2 regions of the Streptomyces sp. NPDC003691 genome follow, and region 2 is predicted to be linked to the other one. Evidence: predicted binding sites of a transcription regulator. Region 2 holds the regulator's gene; the other holds the start of a gene.
The links. The regulator HrcA, encoded in region 2, represses chaperone genes, less so after heat shock. The targets are predictions, from matches to a motif close to TTNGCACTCNGNNNNNCNGAGTGCNAA.
Positions count from the first base shown of each region.

Region 1 (6,736 bases), on a different contig from region 2:
CCCCCCACAGCACTCTGGTGTACGTGATCGGCGCGGGCGCCGCCCCGGTGCTGGCGGGGCTCGCCGGCCTGGTGAACACGGTCGCCCATCTCCGCTGGCTGGCCCGCCTGGAGAACCCGGTCGCGTCCCGCCGCCCCGGCGGTGCCCACCGCTGAGGCCGGGGCAGCGGGGTTACGCTGGGTGCCCGATCAGCATCGACGGCGCGCCGTCGACCCTGGTCAGAAAGACCGTCGCCGCGTTCGGGCCCTGCGGCTTCACCTTCCGCCGCACCTCCTCCGGCTCCACCGCCGAACCCCGCTTCTTCACCGTCAGCGCGCCCACCCCGCGCTCCCGCAGCAGCGCCTTGAGCTTCTTCAGGCCGAACGGCAGCACATCGGTGATCTCGTACGCCGTGGCCGACGGCAGCGGACGCAGCTCGTCCGCCGTCACATAGGCGATCGTCGCGTCGATCAGCCCGCCGCCCGCCAGCCCGGCGGCGACCTCGGCGACCAGATGCGCGCGGATCACCGCGCCGTCCGGTTCGTAGAGATAGCGGCCGACGGGCCGGACCGGCGGATCCGGCAGCCCCCGTCCGAGCAGGGTGTACGAGCCGGACGGTCCGGAGCCGGCACCGGACAGCAGGGTCGCGGCCACCTGTCCCGGCGCCGGATCGGCCGTGCCGCGCCACAGCACGGCCTCCTTCACCTCGCCCTCGTACGAGATCCACTCCGCGGCGAAATCGGCCGGGATCAGCTCGTGGGGGATCCCCGGTGCGATCTTGAGCGCGGCGACCGGCCGCCCGCGGGCCGCCTCGACCGCCCAGGACAGCGGCGGCGAGTACGCCTCCGGGTCGAAGATCCGGCCGCGGCCGCCGCGCCGGGCGGGATCGGTGAAGACGGCGTCGTACGCCGAGACATCGGTCTCCGTGACGTCCTCGCAGCGCACCTCGATCAGCTCGCCCAGCCCGAGCGCCTCCGCGTTGGCACGGACCGTGGCCGCGGTCAGCGGATCGCGGTCGACGGCCAGTACCCGGATCCCGGCCCGGGCGAGGGCGATCGCGTCCCCGCCGATACCGCTGCACAGGTCCGCCGCGCTGCGGACGCCCAGCGCGGCCAGCCGCGCGGCGCGATGGGCCGCGACGGGCGCCCGGGTGGCCTGCTCCACGCCGTTCGGGGTGAAGAACATGCGGTACGCGTCCGCCGCGCCGAACTTGGCCACCGCCCGCTGCCGCAGCCTGGCCTGGCCCAGCGCGGCCGAGACCCGCCCGGCCGGGTGATCGCGGCGCAGCCTGGTCGCCAGGGCCAGCTCGTCGGCGGGGGCGTAGTCGCGCAGCTCGTCCAGCAGGGCCCGGCCCTCGGGGGTCAGCAGGGTCGCGAGCGGCTCGGGGAGCGGGGAGGCGGCGTCGTTCACCCGGCCCATTGTGGTTCAGGTCCGGGGCCGGGATGGGCCAGGAGGGTCACGGACCGGCGGTGACGGCGGTGTCGTACGGATCAGGCGGGGGCGTGCTGCCAGGATTCAGCGCCATGCGGCTAGTACGACAAAACGGAAAGATGGCTGAAATGGGTGCATGCGGGCGGGAGTCCGGCGGGCATCCCCGGGGGGCGCGGCGAGCGCCCGGAGCGGCGCGCGGAGCACGGAAGGGGCGTACGGCCGCCGCCGTGCTGCTGGCAGGCCTGCTCGGCTCCGCCTGTACCGTCCCCGGCCCGGGGGAGCACGGTGGCGCCCCGCCCCACCCCGGTGCCCAGGCGGAGGCGTCCCAGCTCGAACGGGCGGACAAGGACGCCCAGCGGGCCGGCCCCGCCGGATCCCGTGCCGCCTATGTGGACCAGGTCGAACGGATCCAGAAGGCACGGGCGGCCGCGATCGGCGCCTGGGGCCTGGACAAGGTCCCGCTGCCCGCGCCGCAGCCCCCCGCGACGAAACCGTTCCTCAATACCCGCAAGGGCTTCGAGGTCGAAGGCGGCGCGGCCCTGCCGCCGGTCTTCACCACCGTGCCGGTGAAGGAGAAGATCGTCTTCCTGACGGTCGACGACGGCGCCGAGAAGGACCCCGACTTCATCCGGATGATGAGCGAGCTGAAGATCCCGTACAGCGCCTTCCTCAGCGACTACGTCATCAGCGACAACTACGGCTACTTCCGGCGGATGCAGCAGGAGGGCGCCGCCCTCCACAACCACACCCTCAACCACCGCTATATGCCCGGACTCTCCTACGAGGCGCAGAAGAAGGAGATCTGCGGGCAGCAGGACAACCTCCAGCGGCTCTACGGGAAGCGCCCGCCGCTCTTCCGCCCGCCGTACGGCAACTACAACGGGGACACCCTGCGGGCCGCCCAGGAGTGCGGCGTCAAGGCCGTGCCGCTGTGGGCCGCCGAGGCGTTCCCGGACCATATGGAGTGGCGCGAGTGGGACCGCGACCTCCACCCGGGCGACATCATCCTCACCCACTTCCGGGGCCCCGGGGACTGGAAGGGCACGATGCCCGACATGGTCCGCCAGGTGATGAAGACGATCACGGACAAGGGGTACGCCGTGGCCCGTCTGGAGGACTACGTGTGAGGCCGGGCGCGGCCGCGAGGGTCGTGGCCGCGCTGGCCGCGGGGGCGCTGCTGGGCTGTTCCGGCTGCGCCTCCCCGGCCGTCGGCCCCCTTGAGCGGCTCGGCCGCCGGGCGGTCCACACCGGGGAGCCCGGGGGTGGGGAGCCGGCCGCTCCGCCGCGTACGCCTGCGCCCGTGTCTGCGCCCGTGTCTGAGGCCGCGTCCGAGGCCGTACCGCTGCCCGGTCCCGGTCCCGGTCCCGGTCCCGGTTCTGGCGCCGGCTCCGGTTCTGGCGCCGGCTCCGGCGCGGCCCGCACTCCGGCCGCTCCCGCCGTTCTCTTCCCCGCCCCCGCCCCGGTGCTCGCCGAACCCGCCGCCCGTCTGTTCGGGCGGCTTCATGAACCGCCCGGCACCGGGGGCCGGGGCGACGCGCTCCGGCCGCCCCGGCCCTGAGACCGGCCCTGAGACCGGCCCGTCCCGGCGCCGGGACCGGCCTTCGCGGCACCGCCCAGCCCCGCGGCCCTCGCCTTTCGCGACACCGCCCGGCCGGTGCGGGAGTGCTTGCGGCACCGCCCGTTCCCTGGGGCCGAAGACGCCCCCGGGCGGTGGTGTTCCACCGCCGGAGCGCCCTCCGGCACGGCCGCACTCCGGCGCGCGCCCGTTCCGCCGACGGCGGACGCATTGGCACTCCGCTTGACCGAGTGCTAATCGCAGTCATAGTCTCGGCTCTGGCACTCCCCAATGGAGAGTGCCAACACAGCGACGGGCAGGTCCGGCACCCGCGACGACGGATCCACCTGGTCGCCACCTCAGACAGTTAACCCCGTGAGATCTCCGAAGGGGGAGGTCGGATCGTGACGACCGCCAGCTCCAAGGTTGCCATCAAGCCGCTCGAGGACCGCATTGTGGTCCAGCCGCTCGACGCCGAGCAGACCACGGCCTCCGGCCTGGTCATCCCGGACACCGCGAAGGAGAAGCCCCAGGAGGGCGCCGTCCTCGCCGTCGGTCCGGGCCGCTTCGAGAACGGCGAGCGCCTGCCGCTCGACGTCAAGGTCGGCGACGTCGTGCTCTACAGCAAGTACGGCGGCACCGAGGTGAAGTACAACGGCGACGAGTACCTCGTCCTCTCGGCCCGCGACGTGCTCGCGATCGTCGAGAAGTAAGCCGAGCACTCTCCGCTTGTTCTTGAACTGCGCCCCTGGCCCCCGCTGACACACTCTGCACCGGGCGCTGGGGGCGCAGTATTTCGCAGCACGTCTCAGAAGAGGACAGAAACGCTCCCATGGCGAAGATCCTGAAGTTCGACGAAGACGCCCGTCGCGCCCTTGAGCGCGGCGTCAACAAGCTTGCCGACACGGTCAAGGTGACGATCGGCCCCCGCGGCCGCAACGTCGTCATCGACAAGAAGTTCGGCGCCCCCACCATCACCAACGACGGTGTCACGATCGCCCGCGAGGTCGAGCTCGACGACCCGTACGAGAACCTCGGCGCCCAGCTCGTGAAGGAGGTGGCGACCAAGACCAACGACATCGCGGGTGACGGCACCACCACCGCCACCGTGCTGGCCCAGGCGCTCGTCCGCGAAGGCCTGCGCAACGTCGCCGCCGGCGCCTCCCCCGCCGCCCTCAAGAAGGGCATCGACGCCGCGGTCAAGGCCGTCTCCGACGACCTGCTCGCCACCGCCCGTCCCATCGAGGACAAGACCGACATCGCCGCCGTCGCCGCGCTCTCCGCGCAGGACCCGCAGGTCGGCGAGCTCATCGGCGAGGCGATGGACAAGGTCGGCAAGGACGGTGTCATCACCGTCGAGGAGTCCAACACCTTCGGCCTGGAGCTCGACTTCACCGAGGGCATGGCCTTCGACAAGGGCTACCTCTCCCCCTACATGGTCTCCGACCAGGAGCGTATGGAGGCCGTCCTCGACGACCCGTACATCCTGATCAACCAGGGCAAGATCGGCTCCATCCAGGACCTGCTGCCGCTGCTGGAGAAGGTCATCCAGGCCGGTGGCTCCAAGCCGCTGCTGATCATCGCCGAGGATGTCGAGGGCGAAGCGCTCTCCACCCTCGTCGTCAACAAGATCCGCGGCACGTTCAACGCCGTCGCCGTGAAGGCCCCCGGCTTCGGCGACCGCCGCAAGGCGATGCTCCAGGACATGGCCACCCTCACCGGTGCCACCGTCGTCTCCGAAGAGGTCGGCCTCAAGCTCGACCAGGTCGGCCTGGACGTCCTCGGCACCGCCCGCCGCGTCACCGTCACCAAGGACGAGACGACCATCGTCGACGGCGGCGGCAGCAGCGACGAGGTCGCCGGCCGCGTCAACCAGATCAAGGCCGAGATCGACGCCACCGACTCCGACTGGGACCGCGAGAAGCTCCAGGAGCGCCTCGCGAAGCTGGCCGGCGGTGTCTGCGTGATCCGCGTCGGCGCCGCCACCGAGGTGGAGCTGAAGGAGAAGAAGCACCGTCTGGAGGACGCCATCTCCGCGACCCGCGCCGCGGTCGAGGAAGGCATCGTCTCCGGCGGTGGCTCCGCGCTCGTCCACGCCGCCAAGGTGCTGGAAGGCGACCTCGGCAAGCAGGGCGACGAGGCCACCGGTGTCGCCGTGGTCCGCCGCGCCGCCGTCGAGCCGCTGCGCTGGATCGCCGAGAACGCCGGCCTCGAGGGCTACGTCATCACCTCCAAGGTCGCCGAGCTCGACAAGGGCCAGGGCTTCAACGCCGCCACCGGCGAATACGGCGACCTGGTCAAGGCCGGCGTCATCGACCCGGTCAAGGTCACCCGCTCCGCCCTGGAGAACGCCGCCTCCATCGCCTCCCTGCTCCTCACGACCGAGACCCTGGTCGTCGAGAAGAAGGAAGAGGAGCCGGCCGACGCGGGCCACGGCCACGGCCACTCGCACTGATTTTTTTAAGGGCTCGGTTCGCCTCCGGGGCGCTGAAGACGAGTTCTTCAGTCGATCGTGCTCGGTCGCTCGTTCCTCGCGACCTGTGCGCGTTCTCCTTCCAGAACTCGCCGCGCCCCTTCGGCTCACTCGCCGTCAGGTCCTTGGGGGCGAGCGGGGGCGGCTCCTTGGGCGGGCCCGATCCGGTATCACCCGGGCGGGCCGTCCGCCTGGCCCTTCGGGGCGGGCGGGGTCCTGAGGAGTGAACCTTTTTAGTCCCTGGGCGGGCCCGGGAACCGGCGTGATGCCGGTTCCCGGGCCCGTTTCCGTTCCCCCCGAAGGATTGGTTACGCCGAGCGGTCCAGGGATTCCCTGGTCACCGGCTCCGCGAACGGCAGCCCGGTCGCGTACCGCTCCAGCTCGTCCAGGGCCAGATCCGCCATCCGGTACAGCTCGGTACCGAGCGAACCCGCGAGATGCGGCGTCAGCAGGACATTCGGCAGGGAGTACAGCGGCGAGTCCGGCACCGGCACCTCCGGCTCCGTGACGTCCAGCACCGCGTACAGCCGCCCCGACACCAGCTCCCGCAGCAGCGCGGACTCCTCCACCAGGGAACCCCGGGAGGTGTTGATCAGCGTGGCGCCGTCCGGGAGCAGCGCGAGCCTGCGGGCGTCCAGCAGATGCCGGGTCGCGGGCAGCTGCGGCGCATGCACCGAGACGACATCGCTCCGGGCGCACAGCTCGTCCAGGTCCACCGCCGCCGCGCCCGGCGGCGCGGGCGTATACGGGTCGTACAGCAGGACGTCCAGATCGAAGGGCCGCAGCAGTTCGACCACCCGCCGGCCGGTCCGGGACGCGCCGACGATCCCGACCGTACGGCGGTGATTGCCCGCCCCGGCCAGTTCGGCGCCCCAGTCGTGGGCCGCCCGCAGCTCCGCGTACCGCCGGGCCGACGGCAGGACCCGCTTCCCCGCGAACAGAATCGCGGCCAGCGTGAACTCCGCGACCGGCAGCGCATTGGCCGAAGCCGCCGAGGAGACCGCGATCCCGCGCTCCCAGCAGGCATCGGTGATATGCCCCTTCACCGAACCGGCGGCATGCACCACGGCCCGCAGCCGGGGTGCTGATGCCAGCGCGCCGGAGTCCAGCTCCGGCGCTCCCCAGCAGGTCAGCAGCACCTCGGCGGTCGCCAAGGCGTCCCGTACCGCGGGCGACGGGGTCCGCAGATCATGGGCGACCAGATCCGGGTCGGTCCGGGCCAGGGCGCCGAGCCGGACCCGGTGGTGCCCGGAGAGCAGCCGCCCGGCGACCCCCGGGCCCATGGCGAGCAGCACCCG
Region 1 is NZ_JBSFNQ010000012.1:20,517-27,252, reverse strand. It holds gene ACWDR0_RS08400 (hypothetical protein) at 1-155, shown strand, start outside; gene ACWDR0_RS08395 (THUMP-like domain-containing protein) at 172-1,398, opposite strand; gene ACWDR0_RS08390 (polysaccharide deacetylase family protein) at 1,503-2,537, shown strand; gene groES (co-chaperone GroES) at 3,370-3,678, shown strand; gene groL (chaperonin GroEL) at 3,798-5,420, shown strand; gene ACWDR0_RS08375 (hydroxyacid dehydrogenase) at 5,747-6,721, opposite strand.
Region 1: the regulator HrcA is predicted to act here: its motif matches at 3,197-3,223, upstream of groES (co-chaperone GroES).

Region 2 (6,736 bases):
GCCGGTTTCCACTGGTACGAGGTGTCCAACTGGGCCACCACCGAAGCCGCCCGCTGCCTCCACAACGAGCTGTACTGGCGCGGTGCCGACTGGTGGGGCGCAGGCCCCGGAGCCCACAGCCATGTCGGCGGGGTCCGCTGGTGGAATGTGAAGCACCCCGCGGCCTATGCCTCCGCCCTCGCGGCGGGCCGCTCCCCGGGCGCCGGGCGGGAGCTGCTCACCCCGGAGGACCGCCGGGTCGAGCGCATCCTGCTGGAGCTGCGCCTGCGCGACGGCATACCCCTGTCACTGCTCCGCCCGGCCGGTCTGCGCGCCGCGGAGCGGTCCCTCGCCGACGGCCTGCTGGAGCCCGGCGCCTACGGCCGGGGCCGGGCCGTGCTGACCCTGCGGGGCCGCCTGCTGGCCGACGGCGTCGTCCGCGACCTGGTCGACTGACCGCCTGCCGCGGTCCCCGGCCGGTCCGTCCGGCCGCCTCACCCCGGAGTACCCCCGGGCCGGGCTGCCCGGCCGTCTGCCACGGGGCCCGACGGGCTGTCCGGGCACCTCGCGCACCTCGCCCCGGGGTTCCGCCGGACCACCCGGGCCTCCCGCGCCCCGAGGCCCGCTGTGGGGGCTGCCGCCCACAGCCCTTCGAGGTGCCCGTGCGGCCGGCCTGCCCCCGGTCCGCGAGGAGGGGGCCGTTGCCTGCCGGGCGGGCGCGCCGTGCTTCCTCCGCCTGATGCCGATGCCGATGCCGATGCCGATGCCGCTGCCGTCGGCCGGGTGGCCGGGTGGCTCCGGTCCGGCCCGGTCCGGTTCCTCGCCCCGAGGCCCGCTACGGAGTCCGCCCGCCCTCAGGGCCCCGGGCGGGTGCGACCGGGCCCGCCCCGGGCTACTCCGGTGGCGCGGTCACGAAGTCGATCAGCTCTTCGACCCGGCCCAGCAGTTCCGGCTCCAGGTCCTTGTAGGAGTGGACGCGGGAGAGGATGTGCCGCCAGGCGGCGCCCGTGTCGGCGGGCCAGCCCAGGGCGCGGCAGACCCCCGTCTTCCAGTCCTGGCCGCGGGGCACCTGCGGCCAGCCCGCGATACCCAGCGACGACGGCTTCACCGCGCCCCAGACATCGATATACGGATGGCCCACCACCAGAACATGCGGATCGGTCACCGCAGCCGCGATCCGGGACTCCTTGGACCCCGCCACCAGATGGTCGACCAGCACTCCCAGCCGCGCGTCCGGGCCCGGCGCGAACTCCCCGACGATCGCGGGCAGATCGTCGATACCCGCCAGATACTCCACGACCACGCCCTCGATCCGCAGATCGTCGCCCCAGACCCGCTCCACCAGCTCGGCGTCGTGGCGGCCCTCCACATAGATCCGGCCCGCCCGGGCCACCCGCGCCCGCGCCCCCGGCACCGCCACCGAACCGGACGCCGTACGGGCAGGCCGGGCCGGAGCCCCGGCCCCCGGCCGCACCAGCGTCACCACCCGCCCGTCCAGCAGGAAGCCCCGCGGAGCCAGCGGGAACACCCGGTGCTTGCCGAAGCGGTCCTCCAGGGTCACCGTCCCCGCCTCGCAGCCCACCACCGCCCCGCAGAAACCCGTGGCGACCTCCTCGACCACCAGATCCGGGTCCGAAGGGTCGGCCGCCACCTCCGGCACCGGCGTCCGCTTCTTCCACGGCGGGGTCAGATCAGGGCTGTAGCTGCGCATTCGCCCGACGCTACGACACCCCGAAGCGCTCCGCCAGCACAGCGCGCTGCGCCCGTACGAACGCCGCGTCCACCACCGCCCCGTGCCCCGGGACGTACACGGCCGTCTCACCGCCCAGCGCCAGCAGCCGGTCCAGCGCCTCCGGCCAGCGGGCGCCGACCGCGTCCGGCCCCGCCTGCGGCTCGCCCGACTCCTCCACCAGATCCCCGCAGAACACCACCGCCGGTTCACCCGGCCCGCCCGGCACCACGGCCGCCAGATCGTGCCCGGTGTGCCCCGGCCCGGCGTTCACCAGCAGCACCCGGCGGCCGCCCAGGTCCAGCGCCAGCTCCCCGCCGACCGTCCGCCCCGGCGCCACCAGCGCCCGCGCCGACCGGCCGGCCTCCTCCTCCGGTACCCCGAAGCGCACCGCGTCCGCCCGCAGTTCCTCCCGCTCGCCCGGCAGCAGCGTGTCCGTCCCGGCCGCCCCGAACACCTCGGCCCCCGGGAACTCCGCCGTCCCCATCACATGGTCGAAGTGCGGATGGCTCAGCGCGATATGCGTCACCCGGCGACCGCCGCCGAGCAGCGTCTCCGCCTGGGCCCGCAGCTCCGCGCCCTCCGTGAGCGTCGAACCCGTGTCGTACAGCAGCGCGCCGTCCCGGCCGGCGACCAGCCCGCAGGTCGCGTCCCAGCCGGGCAGCCTGCGGCGCCCCACCCCCTCGGCCAGCCGTTCCCAGCCGTGGTCTTCCCAAGCGATGTCCATACCGGGACGCTATCGCCACGGCCCTCGCACCGGAGAGGAGCACGGCAGAGGGGCACAGGAGGACGGCATGGGCCCGGCGCCCGGCCGCCGGGCGGGGTCGGACGGGGCCGGACAGGGCCGGACGGGGCGGGGCCGGTGGATGTCGGGACCGGGACAGGGGGAGGCAGGGGGGCGGCCGCACGGTAGCGTTCGGTGGCCTGCCGGTCGTCTTGCTCCGCCCGTACCGGGCGGCCGTACACTGGCACGGGGAAGATTTGGCACTCGGCCGTGCGGAGTGCCAGAAGGGTCACCGGGGAACGATCCGGGGACACCGCCCGCCCGCCTCCCGAACCGTGGGGCGGACCGAGCGGCCGGACGAGAGCGGTCGGACGAGACAGTTGGAGGTGCGCGGGATGCTCAGCGAACGCAGACTCGAGGTGCTGCGCGCCATCGTCCAGGACTACGTCGGCACCGAGGAGCCCGTCGGCTCCAAGGCGCTCACCGAGCGCCATCAGCTCGGTGTCTCGCCGGCGACCGTCCGCAACGACATGGCCGTACTGGAGGAGGAGGGCTTCATCGCCCAGCCCCACACCAGCGCCGGCCGGATCCCCACCGACAAGGGGTACCGCCTCTTCGTCGACCGGCTCGCCGGAGTGAAGCCGCTCTCCGCGGCCGAGCGGCGGGCCATCCAGAGCTTCCTCGACGGCGCGGTCGACCTCGACGACGTCGTCGGGCGCACGGTGCGGCTGCTGGCGCAGCTCACCCGCCAGGTCGCGATCGTGCAGTACCCCTCGCTGACCCGGTCCACGGTGCGCCATGTCGAGCTGCTCGCGCTCGCCCCGGCCCGGCTGATGCTGGTCCTGATCACCGACACCGGCCGGGTCGAGCAGCGGATGATCGACTGCCCCGCCCCGTTCGGCGAGGCGTCCCTCGCCGATCTGCGGGCCCGGCTCAACAGCCGGGTCGTCGGCCGCCGGTTCACCGATGTGCCGCAGCTGGTGCAGGACCTTCCCGACTCCTTCGACCCGGAGGACCGCGGCACGGTCTCCACCGTGCTCTCCACCCTCCTCGAAACCCTCGTCGAGGAGACGGAGGAGCGGCTGATGATCGGCGGTACCGCCAATCTCACCCGCTTCGGACACGACTTCCCCCTGATGATCAGGCCGGTGCTGGAAGCGCTGGAGGAGCATGTGGTGCTCCTCAAGCTGCTCGGCGAGGCCAAGGAGTCCGGCGGAGGCATGGGCGTGACCGTGCGCATCGGTCACGAGAACGCCCACGAGGGCCTCAACGCAACGTCCGTCGTGACCGTCGGCTACGGTTCGGGCGACGAGGCAGTTGCGAAACTCGGCGTGGTCGGACCGACCCGCATGGACTACCCCGGAACGATGGGAGCGGTACGCGCAGTGGCACGTTACGTCGGACAGATCCTGGCGGAGTCGTAAGTGGCCACGGACTACTACGCCGTACTCGGCGTGCGCCGCGACGCATCCCAGGACGAGATCAAGAAGGCGTTCCGCAGGCTCGCCCGGGAACTCCACCCGGATGTGAACCCGGACCCGAAGACCCAGGAGCGGTTCAAGGAGATCAACGCCGCTTACGAGGTGCTGTCGGACCCGCAGAAGAAGCAGGTCTACGACCTCGGCGGCGATCCGCTCTCCCAGTCGGGCGGCGGCGGCGCGGGCGGCTTCGGCGCCGGTGGCTTCGGGAACTTCTCGGACATCATGGACGCCTTCTTCGGTACGGCGTCCCAGCGCGGCCCGCGTTCGCGCACCCGCCGCGGCCAGGACGCGATGATCCGCCTGGAGATCGAGCTCAACGAGGCGGCCTTCGGGACGACCAAGGAAATCCAGGTCGACACCGCGGTCGTCTGCACCACCTGCTCCGGGGAGGGCGCCGCGCCCGGCACCTCGGCCCAGACCTGCGACATGTGCCGCGGCCGGGGCGAGGTCTCCCAGGTCACCCGGTCCTTCCTGGGCCAGGTCATGACCTCGCGGCCCTGCCCCCAGTGCCAGGGCTTCGGCACCGTCGTCCCGACCCCGTGCCCCGAGTGCGCGGGCGACGGCCGGGTCCGCTCCCGCCGTACCCTCACGGTCAAGATCCCCGCGGGCGTCGACAACGGCACCCGGATCCAGCTGGCCGGCGAGGGCGAGGTCGGCCCCGGCGGCGGACCCGCCGGTGATCTGTACGTCGAGATCCACGAGCTGCCGCACGCGGTGTTCCAGCGCCGCGGCGACGATCTGCACTGCACGGTCACCATCCCCATGACGGCGGGCGCGCTGGGCACCAAGGTGCCGCTGGAGACGCTCGACGGTCTGGAGGAGGTCGACATCCGGCCCGGTACGCAGTCCGGGCAGTCGATCCCGCTGCACGGCCGCGGAGTGACGCATCTGCGCGGCGGCGGCCGCGGCGATCTGATCGTCCATGTCGAGGTGACGACCCCGACGAAGCTCGACCCCGAGCAGGAGCGGCTGCTGCGGGAGCTGTCCAAGCTGCGCGGCGAGGAGCGGCCCACGGGCCAGTTCCAGCCGGGCCAGCAGGGGCTGTTCTCCCGTCTGAAGGACGCGTTCAACGGCCGTTAGGCCGTACGGCCTGGCGGCCTCCGGCCCCGCCCTGGTCCGCCCGGGGCCGGGACCGGGGCCGTTCGCCCGGCCCCGCCCGCCGCGGGGCCGGGACCCGCGTGTACCGCCGGGCCGCCCGGGCCGCGTCGCTGCCGTAAAAAGCGGCCGCCCCCGTCCGTACCGCCGGGCCGCCCGGGCCGCGTCGCTCCCGTAACGAGCGGCCGCCCGTCCCGCGGGCGGGTGCCGGGGAACCCGTGACCCGTGAAAGCCGCCCGGCCGGGGACGGTGCGCGGGGCCCGGACAAACCCGGGGCCCATGGGGCTCGCGGGGTCCACGCGACCCCGGGGGACGGTGCGGCGCCACGGCCCGGCCGGTGCGCGGGGCCCGTTTCGTCACGGACGTACGCAGGTGGCACGATGCCTGCATGTCCTCCGCGCCCTCCGGGTCTCCCACCCTGTCCGATCTGTTCCGGCATCCCGTGATCGCGGCGCCGATGGCCGGAGGGGCGTCGAATCCCCGACTCGCCGCGGCCGTCTCCGAAGCGGGCGGCCTCGGCTTTCTCGCCGCCGGGTACAAGACCACCGACGGGATGTACCAGGAGATCAAGCAGATCCGGGGGCTCACCTCGCGGCCGTTCGGCGTGAACCTCTTCATGCCGCAGCCGCGGGTCTCCGACCCGAGCGCCGTCGAGGTCTACCGCCAGCAGCTCGCGGGCGAGTCCAGCTGGTACGAGACCCCGCTCGGGGACCCCGAATCCGGCCGGGACGACGGTTACGAGGCCAAGCTGGCCATCCTGCGGGACGATCCGGTCCCCGTGGTGTCCTTCACCTTCGGCTGCCCCGCCCCCGCCGTGCTTGCCTCCTTCACCCGGGCGGGCACCTACACGGTGGTCACCGTCACCACGCCCGAGGAGGCCCAGGCGGCGCAGTGGGCGGGCGCCGACGCGGTCTGCGTCCAGGGCATCGAAGCGGGCGGCCACCAGGGGACCCACCGCGACGACCCGGCGGCGGACGGCACCGGCATCGGGCTGCTGACCCTGATCGCGCTCGTCCGGAATGTGGTGGACCTGCCGGTCATCGCCACCGGCGGGCTGATGCGCGGCAGTCAGATCGCGGCCGTGCTGGCGGCCGGGGCGACCGCGGCCCAGCTCGGTACCGCCTTCCTGGTCTGTCCCGAGTCGGGGGCGAACCCGCTGCACAAGCAGGCGATGGCCAACCCCCTCTTCGTCCGTACGGAGCTGACCCGGGCCTTCACCGGGCGGCCCGCCCGGGGCCTGGTCAACCGCTTCCTCCGGGAGCACGGCCCGTACGCCCCCGCCGCCTACCCCGAGGTGCACCATCTGACGAGCGGGCTGCGCAAGGCGGCCGCCCAGGCGGGCGATCCGCAGGGCATGGCGCTCTGGGCCGGACAGGGCCACCGGATGGCCCGCGAACTGCCCGCCGCGGAGCTGGTCGCCGCGCTGGTCACCGAGCAGCACACCGCCGAACGCCGGACGGCCGGGCGGCACTCCGCGGACGGGCGGCCCGCGGAGGACCGCACCGGCGACGGGCACGGCGAACGGCACGGCGAACGGCACGGCACGGCGGGACACTCCGCCCAGGGGCCCGCCCCGGCACGGCACGACACCGTGGACGGCGGCGGCCCGGGCACGGACGGCGGCCCCGCGGCCGCCGCGGGCGCGGCGAACGTCCGGGAGGACTCCTGATGACCGCTCCCGTGTTCGTCGTCGACTCCCTCGACGGCGCCGCCCCCGGCTCCCCCTTC
Region 2 is NZ_JBSFNQ010000005.1:118,958-125,693, reverse strand. It holds gene hemW (radical SAM family heme chaperone HemW) at 1-435, shown strand, start outside; gene ACWDR0_RS04500 (DUF3097 domain-containing protein) at 872-1,690, opposite strand; gene ACWDR0_RS04495 (MBL fold metallo-hydrolase) at 1,701-2,435, opposite strand; gene hrcA (heat-inducible transcriptional repressor HrcA) at 2,828-3,856, shown strand; gene dnaJ (molecular chaperone DnaJ) at 3,857-4,993, shown strand; gene ACWDR0_RS04480 (nitronate monooxygenase) at 5,397-6,677, shown strand; gene ACWDR0_RS04475 (16S rRNA (uracil(1498)-N(3))-methyltransferase) at 6,677-6,736, shown strand, end outside.